Regions from separate parts of the Comamonas sp. A23 genome, predicted to be linked through region 2. Evidence: predicted binding sites of a transcription regulator. Region 2 holds the regulator's gene; the other holds the start of a gene.
The links. Region 2 encodes NrdR, which represses ribonucleotide reductase genes. Its sites were predicted from a motif close to CACNANATNTNGTG; they were not measured.
Positions count from the first base shown of each region.

Region 1 (6,137 bases), on a different contig from region 2:
GCGGCACTCGGGCGCCGTGATGTGGCGGTAGGTGCCCAGCACGATGTTGTTGGCAGCCAGCGAGTCGGCCGTCACAAAGAAGCCCAGATTGCGCTTGACGATGCGGCGCTCGTCTTCGGTCAGGCCATTGGGGTCCTTCCACAGAGCGATGTCGCGCGTCATGTTCACTTCCTGCGGCATCCAGTGGTTGGCGCAGGTGGCCAGATACTTTTCCCAGGCCCACTTGTATTTGAAGGGGACCAGCTGGTTCACGTCGGTCTTGGCGTTGATGATGCGCTTGTCGGCGGCATTCACACGCTTGTGGGTGCTGGTGGACGCGCCGGCTTCTGCGCTGGTGGCGGAAGAGGCAAAGGTGTCGTCGTCAAAGCTCAGCATATTTATTCCTTGAGGGGGAAAAGGCTGGGTGCAATGCAATCGACATCCAGCTTTTCAGTCATTTATTGATGGAGTGGCACCACTCAAATACTGGCGCACTCTAAAGCGAGAGACACCGAGGAAGCGCCGCCGCGCACCGAGGGTGTCGTCCCCCTCCGGCGCTCAGCGCCAGAGAGGGGGAAGGCGCGGGGGGCGCCTAGGCCAAGCGCCTCAGGGGGAGCCAGTCAATTACTGGCAGGCCTCGCAGCCTGGGTCGTCGATCGCGCAGAACTTGATGTCCGTGGCGGGTGCCTGGGCACGGGCAGCGGCGGCAGCGGCTTCCAGTGCGCTCACCGCAGGCTTGGCCGCAGGTGCAGCCGAAGCAGCAGGAGCACCGGAGGACACGGCGTTTAGCACACGGCTTTGCACGGTGGACTTCTCGATATTGGTCGCGCTGGTGGTGCGCAGGTAGTAGGTGGTCTTCAGACCGCGCAGCCAGGCCAGCATGTAGGTGTCGTGCAGCTTCTTGCCCGATGCACCGGCCATGTAGATGTTCAGGCTCTGGGCCTGGTCGATCCACTTCTGGCGGCGCGAGGCGGCTTCCACTAGCCATTCGGGCGAGACTTCGAACGCGGTGGCGTAGAGGTTCTTGATCTCTTGCGGCACGCGGTCGATGGCGCGCAGCGAGCCGTCGAAATGCTTGAGGTCCATGACCATCACGTCGTCCCACAGGCCCAGGCGCTTGAGGTCGCGCACCAGGTACTGGTTGATGACGGTGAATTCGCCAGACAGATTGGACTTCACGGACAGGTTGCCGAACGAAGGCTCGATCGAGGCATCCACACCCACGATGTTGGAGATGGTGGCTGTGGGCGCAATGGCCACGCAGTTGGAGTTGCGCATGCCGTCCTGGGCGATCTTGGCGCGCAGTGCATCCCAGTCCAGCTTGGCGGAGCGATCCACTTCCACATAGCCGCCGCGGGCCTTTTCCAGCAGCTTCAGGGTGTCGGGGGGCAGGATGCCCTGATCCCACAGCGAGCCCTTGAAGGTGGAGTAGGTGCCGCGTTCCTTGGACAGCTCGGTCGACGCCCAGTAAGCGTAGTAGCAGATGGCTTCCATGGCCTCGTCGGCGAACTCGACGGCGCCCTGGCTGGCGTAGGCGGTGCGCATTTCATACAGCGCGTCCTGGAAGCCCATCAGGCCCATGCCCACGGGGCGGTGGCGCAGATTGGAGTCCTTGGCCTTTTGCACGGCGTAGTAGTTGATGTCGATCACGTTGTCCAGCATGCGCATGGCCGTGTTCACGGTCTTGCGCAGCTTGTCGTGGTCGATCTTGCCGTCCTTGATGTGCTGGACCAGGTTCACGGAACCCAGGTTGCAGACCGCAGTTTCGGTGTCGCTGGTGTTGAGCGTGATCTCGGTGCACAGATTGGACGAGTGCACCACACCCACGTGCTGCTGGGGCGAGCGGATGTTGCAGGGGTCCTTGAAGGTGATCCAGGGATGGCCGGTCTCGAACAGCATCGAGAGCATCTTGCGCCACAGATCCACGGCAGGCACGCGTTTGAACAGCTTGAGTTCGCCGCTGTCGGTCTTGGCTTCATAGGCGGTGTAGGCCTTCTCGAAGGCTTCGCCGTACAGATCGTGCAGATCGGGAGCGTCGGCGGGCGAGAACAGGGTCCACTGGCCTTTTTCCATCACGCGCTTCATGAACAGGTCGGGAATCCAGTTCGCCGTGTTCATGTCGTGGGTGCGGCGGCGGTCGTCGCCGGTGTTCTTGCGCAGCTCCAGGAACTCTTCGATGTCCAGGTGCCAGGATTCCAGATAGGTGCAGACCGCACCCTTGCGCTTGCCGCCCTGGTTCACGGCCACGGCCGTGTCGTTGACCACCTTGAGGAAGGGAACCACGCCTTGCGATTCGCCGTTGGTGCCCTTGATGCGCGAGCCCAGGGCACGCACACGGGTCCAGTCATTGCCCAGGCCGCCGGCAAACTTGGACAGCAGGGCGTTTTCCTTGATGGATTCGTAGATGCCGTCCAGGTCGTCGGGCACGGTGGTCAGGTAGCAGGACGACAGCTGCGAGCGCAGCGTGCCGCTGTTGAACAGCGTCGGGGTGGACGACATGAAGTCGAAGGACGACAGCAGCTCGTAGAACTCGATGGCACGGGCGTTGCGGTCGGGCTCGTTCAGCGCCAGGCCCATGGCCACGCGCATGAAGAAGGACTGGGGCAGCTCGATGCGGGTCTTGCGCACGTGCAGGAAGTAGCGGTCGTACAGGGTCTGCAGACCCAGGTAGTCGAACTGCTCGTCGCGCTCGGCCTTCAGAGCCTTGGCCAGACGGGGCAGGTCGTAGTTCAGCAGCTCGGGGTTGAGCAGCTCGTTGTCCACGCCCTTTTGCACAAAGCCGGGGAAGTAGTCGGCATAGGCCGTCTGCATTTCTGCGGGCTGCACGTCGCGGCCCATGACTTCGCGCACGATGGTGTGCAGCAGCAGGCGGGCGGTGACGTAGGTGTAGTCGGGGTCTTTTTCGATCAGCGTACGGGCGGCCAGGATGGACGCCTTGTAGACCTCGGCCAGAGGCACGCCGTCGTACAGATTGCGCAGGGTCTCGGCCACGATGGGCGCGGACTGGATGTCGGCATTCAGATTGCGGCAGGAAGCGACGATCAGAGCCTCCAGGCGTTCCTGGTCCAGGGGCACGCGCTGGCCGTTGTCGGTCACATGCAGCACGGGCTTGGCGGCGGCAGCGGCGGCCACTTCGGCGGCCTTCTTCTGCTCGGCACGTTCCTGGTTGCGGCGCTCGCGGTACAGCACATAGGCACGGGCCACGTCCTGGTGACCGGCGCGCATCAGGCCCAGCTCGACCTGGTCCTGCACATCTTCGATATGGAAGGTGCCGCCATCGGGGCGCGAGCGCACCAGTGCGCGCACCACGCCTTCGGTCAGTTCGTTGACGGTGTCGCGCACGCTGGCAGATGCCGCGCCCTGTGCGCCGCGCACAGCCAGGAAAGCCTTGGTCAGGGCCACGGCAATCTTCTGGGGCGCGAAAGCCACCACATCGCCGCTGCGGCGGATGATCTGATAGCTGTCATTGGGGGAGGAAGAATTGGCTGCACCGGCAGGTGCGGCAGAAGGCAGTGAGTTCAACGCTTCTTGCATAAGTTCCTCTGAGTCAGTATGTGGATAGGCAGACAAAGGCCTGCACTGTGGGCAGGCCATCAAAAACACGATTCGGCGCCTCGGTTTACACATGGTTTGCACAGGGTGTGCACAACTTGTAAACACTAGATATGGGGTCTGAGGCTCTTCAAAACACTACCGGTAGTGTATCGCGCTTAAATCCGAGCGACCTGATGAAACTACTGAATCTGGCATTTCGAGCGCCGCTTGACAGCCGCAAAAATGACTTCATCCCGCATGAATAAAGGCCTGCGGCGCGGTTGCGCGCGGCGGCAGATCGGGCCGGAAATATGTAAAAAATTTGCGTGTTTGATGCAGGCGACAGTTGTTGCGCGCGCGCCATTGACATGCCGTTTCGAAGCCCCGAAACAATGGATGCTTGGGATTCTCAAAATGAGGAGCGCATAGCGCTTGCTAGTAAAAGATTTCAGCTGCGAATATGTATGAAATCGAGTACTGAAAGGCGGTAGGTGCTATGAAGATTTCAGGCTGCGCCTGAGGCTGCAGCACTGGGAGGGAATTCCCAGCTTCGGGTGCTATCTGCGCTGGCCAGCTGCTGCTGCAGCCGCTGCCAGTCGAAACCGGGTCCGGGATCCTGCTTGCGTCCGGGTGCGATGTGCTCGTGCCCGGCAATGTAGCGCACCGGATAGTGCGCCGCGATGGCCATGCAAAGCTGCTGCAGGGCCTGGTACTGCGGAGCTTCAAAGCTCAGTCCTTCCAGGCCTTCGAGTTCGATGCCGATGGAGTCGTCGTTGCAGCGCTCGCGCCCGCGCCACTGGCTCACGCCGGCATGCCATGCGCGGTCGTCGCAACTGACGAACTGCCAGATCTCGCCCTGGCGCGTGATAAAGAAATGCGACGAGACTTCGAGGCCGCGAATGCCCTGGTAATAGGGGTGGGCGTCCCAGTCCAGCTGATTGGTGAATAGTTGCTGCACCGCGCCTGTGCCGTACTGGCCCGGAGGCAGGCTGATGGAGTGGATGACGACGAGATCGATCTGCGCATCCGCGGGGCGAGGGCCGAAATTGGGAGATCTCAGCTGACGCGCCGCACCATACCAGCCGGCCTGCCAGGGCTGGGCCAGGGAGGAGGAAAGAGGCGTGGAATCAGACATTGTCGCTCTGGTGTTTGCTGCCTTCGGCCGGCAGGTCTATGCCCAGACGGTCGATGCGGTAGCGAATCTGGCGCAGGCTGATGCCCAGTCTGGCCGCCGTGGCTGTGCGGTTGAAGCCGTTGTCCTGCAGGGCTCTGACCAGGATGCTGCGCTCCTGCTCATCAAGCCAGCCTTGCAGATCCTCCGGCAGCGTGGCCGGACTGCCTGCGTGCTGAGCTTGCGGCGGCGGTGCGCTCGATGCCCAAGCGCCCGAGGAAGCCGCTGCCGCCACACCAGCGCACTCGGCCGGCACGCCGGATTCGGGCAGACGTAGCGGGCCTTCCTCGCCCAGTGCAATGGCGCGGTGCAGCACGTTCTCCAGCTCGCGCACATTGCCAGGCAGCGGAAGCCGGGCTATCTGGCTCAGGCTGATGTCGTCCAGCTCCGGCGTAGCCAGTCCGGACTCGCGGGCCAGCTTTTGCAGCAAAGCCTGGCATAGCTGGTCCAGGTCTTCACGGCGCTCGCGCAGCGCGGGCAGCTCGATTTCGATGACATTGAGGCGGTAGAACAGGTCCTGGCGGAAATTGCCTGCCTGCACTTCCGCTACCAGATCGCGGTGGGTGGCGCTGACGATGCGCACATCGACGGCTTCTTCCTGGGTGCTGCCCAGCGGACGAATCTTGCGCTCCTGAATGGCGCGCAGCAGCTTGGCCTGCATGGCCAGGGGCAGGTCGCCGATTTCATCGAGAAACAAGGTGCCGCCTTGCGCGGCCTGGAAGTAGCCGGGCCTGTCCTGCGTGGCACCGGTGTAGGAGCCCTTGCGGGCACCGAAGAACTCGGCTTCGAGCAGGCTTTCCGGGATGGCGCCGCAGTTGACTGCGACCATGGGCCCGCCGGCCCGCTGGCTGCAGCCGTGCAGGGCGCGTGCCACCAGTTCCTTGCCCGTGCCGGATTCACCGTGGATCAGCACGGGAGCCATGCCTTTGGCGACCTTGGCAATGCGCTGCTTGACCAGTTGCATGGCCTGAGATTTGCCAACCAGAGCCTCCAGGGCGCCAGCTGGCGTTCCCGCACCAGTGCCACTGGCGGCCGAGCTGTCGCTGGCCTGCGGGTTGCCGGGCTTGGGCACTGCGCCAATGCCTTGCACGGCCGAAGCCACGACCTGACGGAACTGGCGCAGGTCCACGGGCTTGGTCAGATAGTCGAACGCGCCCGCGCGCAGGGCCTCGACGGCGTTTTCGGCAGAGCCGTAGGCCGTCATGACGATGCAGCGCTCGCTGCGCGACTGATCGCGCAGCTGCAGCAGCAGCTCCATGCCGATCCCGTCGGGCAGGCGCATATCGGTAATCAAGACATCGAAATTGCGGCCTTGCAACTGAGTCATGCCTTCCTGGACCGAGCCCGCGGTTTCCACGCGGTAGCCTTCCCGCAACAAGGTCAGCTCGTAGAGCGTGCGCAGATCCGGTTCATCATCGACCACGAGAATGCTGGCCGCTGCGGATGAGTGAGG
Region 1 covers NZ_RSDT01000003.1:514,134-520,270, forward strand. Annotated here, with positions in the region: gene EIC84_RS10635 (ribonucleotide-diphosphate reductase subunit beta) at 1-375, opposite strand, end outside; gene EIC84_RS10640 (ribonucleoside-diphosphate reductase subunit alpha) at 604-3,513, opposite strand; gene ampD (1,6-anhydro-N-acetylmuramyl-L-alanine amidase AmpD) at 4,019-4,648, opposite strand; gene EIC84_RS10650 (sigma-54 dependent transcriptional regulator) at 4,641-6,107, opposite strand.
Region 1: EIC84_RS10640 (ribonucleoside-diphosphate reductase subunit alpha) is a predicted target of NrdR. The motif match lies at 3,637-3,650, and genes of this name have one in related genera.

Region 2 (6,137 bases):
GGTTTTTCATGTCCAGCCTGATGTGCTCTGCAGGCGACGCAGCGCTGCCTTATGGCTGTCGGTCGGCTGGGCTGTGCGGGCTCTGCAATACAGTCGTTGGCGGCTTTGCCTTGCGCAGACCCTTGAGCAGAAGCCCCACAAAGCACAGCAAGGCGACACCCAGGCCCACCATCATGCCGATCACGGCCTTGCCGTAGCCGCAGGCATACTGGCCCGCGCAGCGCGACGGTGCAAATTCGAAGAACAGCAGACCGCCGACGCCGCCGATCACCACGGACACCAGGGCCGAGGCCAGAATAAACGCAAGTTTGAGCATGGTGAAAAGACTTTAGGCAGGACAGTGTGCAGCCGTCAATCATCACTTCAACGATAATCGGCAGCCTATGAGCGGCAATACCTTCGGCACAATTTTCACGGTCACCAATTTCGGTGAGTCCCACGGTCCGGCCATTGGCTGTGTGATTGACGGCTGCCCTCCGGGCATGGCCTTGAGCGAGGCGGACATCCAGCATGATCTGGATCGACGCCGCCCCGGCACCAGCAAGTTCGTCACGCAGCGCAACGAGCCCGATGCCGTGGAGATTCTCTCCGGCGTCTACGAAGGCAAGACCACGGGCACGCCGATTGCGCTGCTGATCCGCAACACCGACCAGCGCAGCAAGGATTACTCCAATATCGCGCAGAGCTTTCGTCCCGGTCATGCCGACTATGCCTATTTCCAGAAGTACGGCATCCGTGATCCGCGCGGCGGCGGTCGCTCCTCGGCACGCCTGACGGCGCCCACCGTGGCTGCGGGTGCCGTGGCCAAGAAGTGGCTCAAGGAAAAGTTCGGCACCGAGTTCCGCGCCTGCATGACCCAGATCGGCGAGCTGCCCATAGGTTTCGAGAGCTGGGAGCATGTGCCGAACAACCCCTTTTTCGCGCCCGTGGCCGATGTGAGCCGCTTCGAGGAATACATGGAGCAGCTGCGCAAGAGCGGCGATTCCTGCGGCGCGGCGCTGCGTGTGAACGCCAGCAATATGCCGGTCGGCCTGGGCCAGCCCCTGTATGACCGCCTGGACGCCGACATCGCCTACGCCATGATGGGTCTGAACGCCGTCAAGGCCGTGGAGATCGGCGCGGGCTTTGACAGTGTGGCCCAGCGCGGCACCACGCACGGCGATTCGCTGAGCCCCGAGGGTTTCCGCAGCAATAACGCGGGCGGCATCGTGGGCGGCATCAGCACCGGCCAGGATCTGGAAGTGCGTATCGGCATCAAGCCCACCAGCTCCATCATCACGCCGCGTGAGTCCATAGACGTGCACGGCCAGAGCACCGAAGTCATCACCAAGGGGCGCCACGACCCCTGCGTGGGCATCCGCGCCGCGCCGATTGCCGAGGCGCTGCTGGCGCTGGTGGTGATGGACCATGCGCTGCGCCACCGCGCGCAGAATGCCGATGTGGATTCCGGCCTGGCTCCGATTCCTGCCTCGGCCAGCTGACATCACCTAGACCTTTTTGTGCGTTAAAACCTCTGACTCAGGAGAGTCTGATGGTTGCAACTGACAAAAAACCGGATCAACGCCAGTCTCGCGCCCTGTCGCCAGGCTGGCGTTGTGCTTTTCGCAATGCCTTCCGCCCCATGTGCGCTGGGCTGTTCGTGCTGGTTTTGAGTGCTTGCGGTGGCGGTGCGCTCAGGCCTGCCAGCATGGAGATCACCGTGCTGGGCTTCAATGACCTGCACGGCCATCTGGAGCCGCCCGGACTGGCCGTGACGGCCCAGAACGCGCAGGGACAGAACATTGCCGTGCCCGCTGGTGGCGTTGCCTACATGGCCCGGGCCATCGCCCAGCGCCGCCAGGCCAGCCGCCATGTGGCGCTGGTCACGGCCGGGGACATGATCGGGGCCTCGCCCATGGTCTCTGCGCTGTTTCTCGATGAGCCGACGATAGAGGTGCTCAACCTCATGAGGGTGGACTTCGCGGCCACCGGCAATCACGAATACGACCAGGGCGTGGCCGAGCTGCTGCGCATGCAGCATGGGGGCTGCGAGAAGTTCACCAGCAAGCAGCCATGTCAGATCAACCAGCCTTTCAGGGGTGCGCAGTTCCCGTTTCTCGCGGCCAATACGCTGCGCGGCGACGGCCGGTCGCTGTTTCCGGCGACCGGGGTGAAGTTCTTCGAGCAAGACGGTCTGCGCATAGGCGTGGGCTTCATCGGCATGACGCTCAGGAACACGCCGCATATGGTGCGGCCCAGTGGGGTCAGGGGGCTGAGGTTTGCCGACGAGGCACAGACGGCCAATGCGCTGATTCCACAGCTGCGTGCGCAGGGCGCCGATGTGATCGTGCTGCTGATCCATGAGGGCGGGGCCACCACTTCGGGCCTGCAGGACGATAGCTGCCAAGGTCTGTCCGGTGCCATCGTGCCGATTCTGGAGCAGCTCTCCAGCGAGGTCGATGTGGTGATTTCCGGTCACACCCATCGCTCCTATATCTGCGATTACGCCAGGGTGAATCCCCGCAAGCCCTTTTTGCTGACCAGCGCCGGCCAGTACGGCACGCTGCTGACCGAAATCCGGCTCACGGTGGATGCGCGCGCACGTCACGTGATCCGCAAATCCGCGCACCAGACCATCGTGCAGGGCGAGGGCTATCGCAGCGTTGGCGGCATGGTGAGCTTGCAGCCCGAGTTTGTAGTCTTTGATGCCGATGCCGAAGTGGCGGCGCTGGTTGCTCGTTACAAGGCTGCGGCCCGGCCGCTGGCCGAGGCCGTTGCAGGGCGGCTGGCCGGACCTGTCAGCCGCATGACGCAAGCCAATGGCGAAAGCGTGATGGGGCGCATCGTGGCCGACGCCATACTCGCGGCCACGCGCGATGCCTCAGCGGGTGGGGCACAACTGGCCTTTGTGAACCCCGGCGGTGTGCGCGCCGACCTGCTGCCTGCGGCTGACGGCAGCGTGAACTATGGACAGTTGTTCAGCGTTCAGCCGTTCGGCAATACGCTGATGGTGATGGGCCTGACGGGCGAGCAGATTCGCCAGGCGCTGGAGCAGCAGTTCGACAGCGGCAGCAACACCGTGAATGCGCCGCGCATTCTGCAGGTGTCCGAGGGCTTCAGCTACCGCTTTGACCGCAGCCAGCCCGCGGGTCGGCGCGTGAGCGAGCTGCGCCTCAACGGTCGATTGCTCGAGATGTCACAGCGCTACCGCGTGGGACTGCAAAGCTATCTGGGCAGCGGCGGCGACAACTTCAGTATCTTCACGCAAGGCATCGACGTGGTGGGTGGCATGCCGGATCTGGATGCCCTGGCCGAGCATGTACGCGAACAAAGCCGCAGCGGGCCGATGGCGCTACCTTTAAAGGAGCGTATTACGCGCGTTCATTAAGGAAACAAGATAGATATCTATTTGATTCCCTTTGAAATAATGCGCATGAAGCTCATGATTTCATAGCAAATGCTTGCCGTCAATCGCGCAAAACAAAAGCCACCCGAGGGTGGCTTTTGGCATGGCATGGCGGTCAGGGCCAGGCCTAGGGCTTTTTGGCGGCCTTGGCCTTGGGGCTGCGAACCTCATCCATGATGTTCTTGAAGTCGTCCACATCCTCGAAGCTGCGGTAGACGCTGGCAAAGCGGATATAGCCGACCTTGTCCAGGCCCTTGAGTTCATCCATCACCAGCTCGCCGAGGCGGCTGGAATCGATTTCACGCTGGCCCAGATTGAGCAACCTGTCCTCGATGCGCTCTATGGCGGCATCTATGAGTTCGGTGCTCACGGGGCGCTTGCGCAGCGCGATCTGAAAAGAGCCTTGCAGCTTGGCGCGCTCGTATTCGATACGGCGGCCGTCTCTCTTGACCACGGTCGGAAAGCTGACCTCGGGGCGCTCGTAGGTCGTGAAGCGCTTGTCGCAGCCGCCGCAGCGGCGGCGGCGGCGAATGAAGCCCCCGTCCTCGGACTCGCGGGTTTCAACCACTTGCGTGTCCGGATGGTTGCAGAAGGGGCACTTCATGACAGCTCAGCGCAGCAGGAATTACTTGCTGTAGACAGGGAACTTGGCGGTCAGCGCGGCCACCTTGGCGCGCACGGCGGCCAGATTGGCTTCGTCTTCGGGCTTGTCCAGCACGTCAGCCACCAGATTGGCAGTGATGCGGGCTTCTTCCTCGCCGAAACCACGGGTGGTCATGGCGGGCGTGCCGATACGGATGCCGCTGGTCACGAAAGGCTTCTCGGGGTCGTTGGGGATGGCGTTCTTGTTCACGGTGATGTGAGCCAGACCCAGGGCCGCTTCGGCAGCCTTGCCGGTAATGCCCTTGGCGCGCAGGTCCACCAGCATCACGTGGCTTTCGGTGCGGCCGGAGACGATGCGCAGACCGCGCTCGGTCAGCGTTTCGGCAAACACCTTGGCGTTGTTCACGACCTGTTCCTGGTAGGCCTTGAACTCGGGAGTCAGGGCTTCCTTGAAGGCCACGGCCTTGCCTGCGATGACATGCATCAGGGGGCCGCCTTGCAGGCCGGGGAAGATGGCGCTGTTGATGGCCTTCTCGTGCTCGGCCTTCATCAGGATCACGCCGCCACGAGGGCCGCGCAGGCTCTTGTGGGTTGTGGTGGTGACCACGTCGGCGTGGGGCACGGGGTTGGGGTACACGCCTGCGGCGATCAGGCCGGCATAGTGGGCCATGTCCACCCAGAAGATGGCGCCGACTTCCTTGGCTATTCTTGCGAAGCGCTCGAAGTCGATGCGCAGGGCATAGGCGGAAGCACCAGCCACGATGATGCGGGGCTTGTGCTCGCGGGCCAGCTCTTCGAGCTTGTCGTAGTCGATGGCTTCGTCGGCATTCAGACCGTAGGAGACGGCCTTGAACCATTTGCCGGACATGTTCAGCGCCATGCCGTGGGTCAGGTGACCGCCTTCGGCCAGGCTCATGCCCAGAATGGTGTCGCCTGGCTTGGCGAAAGCCATCAGCACAGCCTGGTTGGCCTGAGAGCCGGAATTGGGTTGCACATTGGCGGCTTCGGCGCCAAAGATCTGCTTGATGCGGTCAATGGCCAACTGTTCGACCACGTCCACATGCTCGCAGCCACCGTAGTAGCGCTTGCCGGGGTAGCCTTCGGCGTACTTGTTGGTCAGCTGGGAGCCCTGGGCTTCCATCACGGCGGGCGAGCAGTAGTTCTCGCTGGCAATCAGCTCGATGTGCTCTTGCTGGCGATGGTTTTCAGCTTCAATAGCTGCAAACAGTTCGGGGTCGACTTTCGCGACGGTATCGGTGCGTTGAAACATGGCAGTCCTGTGAACTTAGAAATTCCCTTGAGGCCAAGGGCTGCCCAGGCGAACGGCTGAAACGCTTGCAGGCTGCAGTCGCTGCGGCTCTGGGCGGTACGCTCCCCGGTGGTTCACAGACCTTGCAGTCTGCCGGATTCCACGTCAGCGGCAGAAAATTCTGCGCCTATCGCCAGTTGCGTACACCCGCTAGTGTAGCTGAGCTGGCATGGCTGAAGAACCTATGCCCGTTTTTCCCGCAGGACCTGGCCGGGGCATAAAAAAAGCTGGCCGGAGCCAGCTTGAGAAATGCAGGGGTCTGTCGCTTAGAGGTTGGAGTTGGCCAGTGCCACTTGCTGAGCGTGAGAGACCTTGGTGGCTTCGTCGGACTTGGCCGTCATCAGCGGGCTGGCCTGCAGGCCCACGCCCTGGCGCAGGCGCTGGTGTTCGGCAAGCACCTTGGCAGCATAGCCGCCGTCCGAAGGAAGATTGGCTGCACCCACGTAGTAGCGCAGGCCACCCTCGATGGAGCCGGCGCGGGCAATGCATTCCTTGAGCACCTTGACGCCGACCTTGAGATTGGTCACGGGGTCGAAGGCCGCGTGCTGGCCGCCAAAGCTTTCGTACTTGTCGGTGTGCACGGAAGTCATCACCTGCATCAGGCCCTGGGCACCGACCGAACTTTGGGCAAACGGGTTGAAGCTCGATTCAATGGCCATGATGGCCAGAATCAGCGTCGGATCCAGCTTGTTGGCTTTGCCCTGGACATAGGCTTCGCTGACCAGGGCTGCAATCGGCTCGGGCGCCACCCGGTATTTTTTGCTGAGCCAGTAGGCCACAGCCGCCTGCTCCTTGGGCAGGTTTTTGGGGTTGACGGCCGTGGCGCGGTCGCTGGCGACG
Region 2 covers NZ_RSDT01000005.1:129,360-135,496, forward strand. Annotated here, with positions in the region: gene EIC84_RS13570 (hypothetical protein) at 50-316, opposite strand; gene aroC (chorismate synthase) at 384-1,481, shown strand; gene EIC84_RS13580 (bifunctional UDP-sugar hydrolase/5'-nucleotidase) at 1,532-3,367, shown strand; gene nrdR (transcriptional regulator NrdR) at 3,513-3,989, opposite strand; gene glyA (serine hydroxymethyltransferase) at 4,011-5,258, opposite strand; ZMP/ZTP riboswitch at 5,294-5,448, opposite strand; gene EIC84_RS13595 (lytic transglycosylase domain-containing protein) at 5,564-6,137, opposite strand, start outside.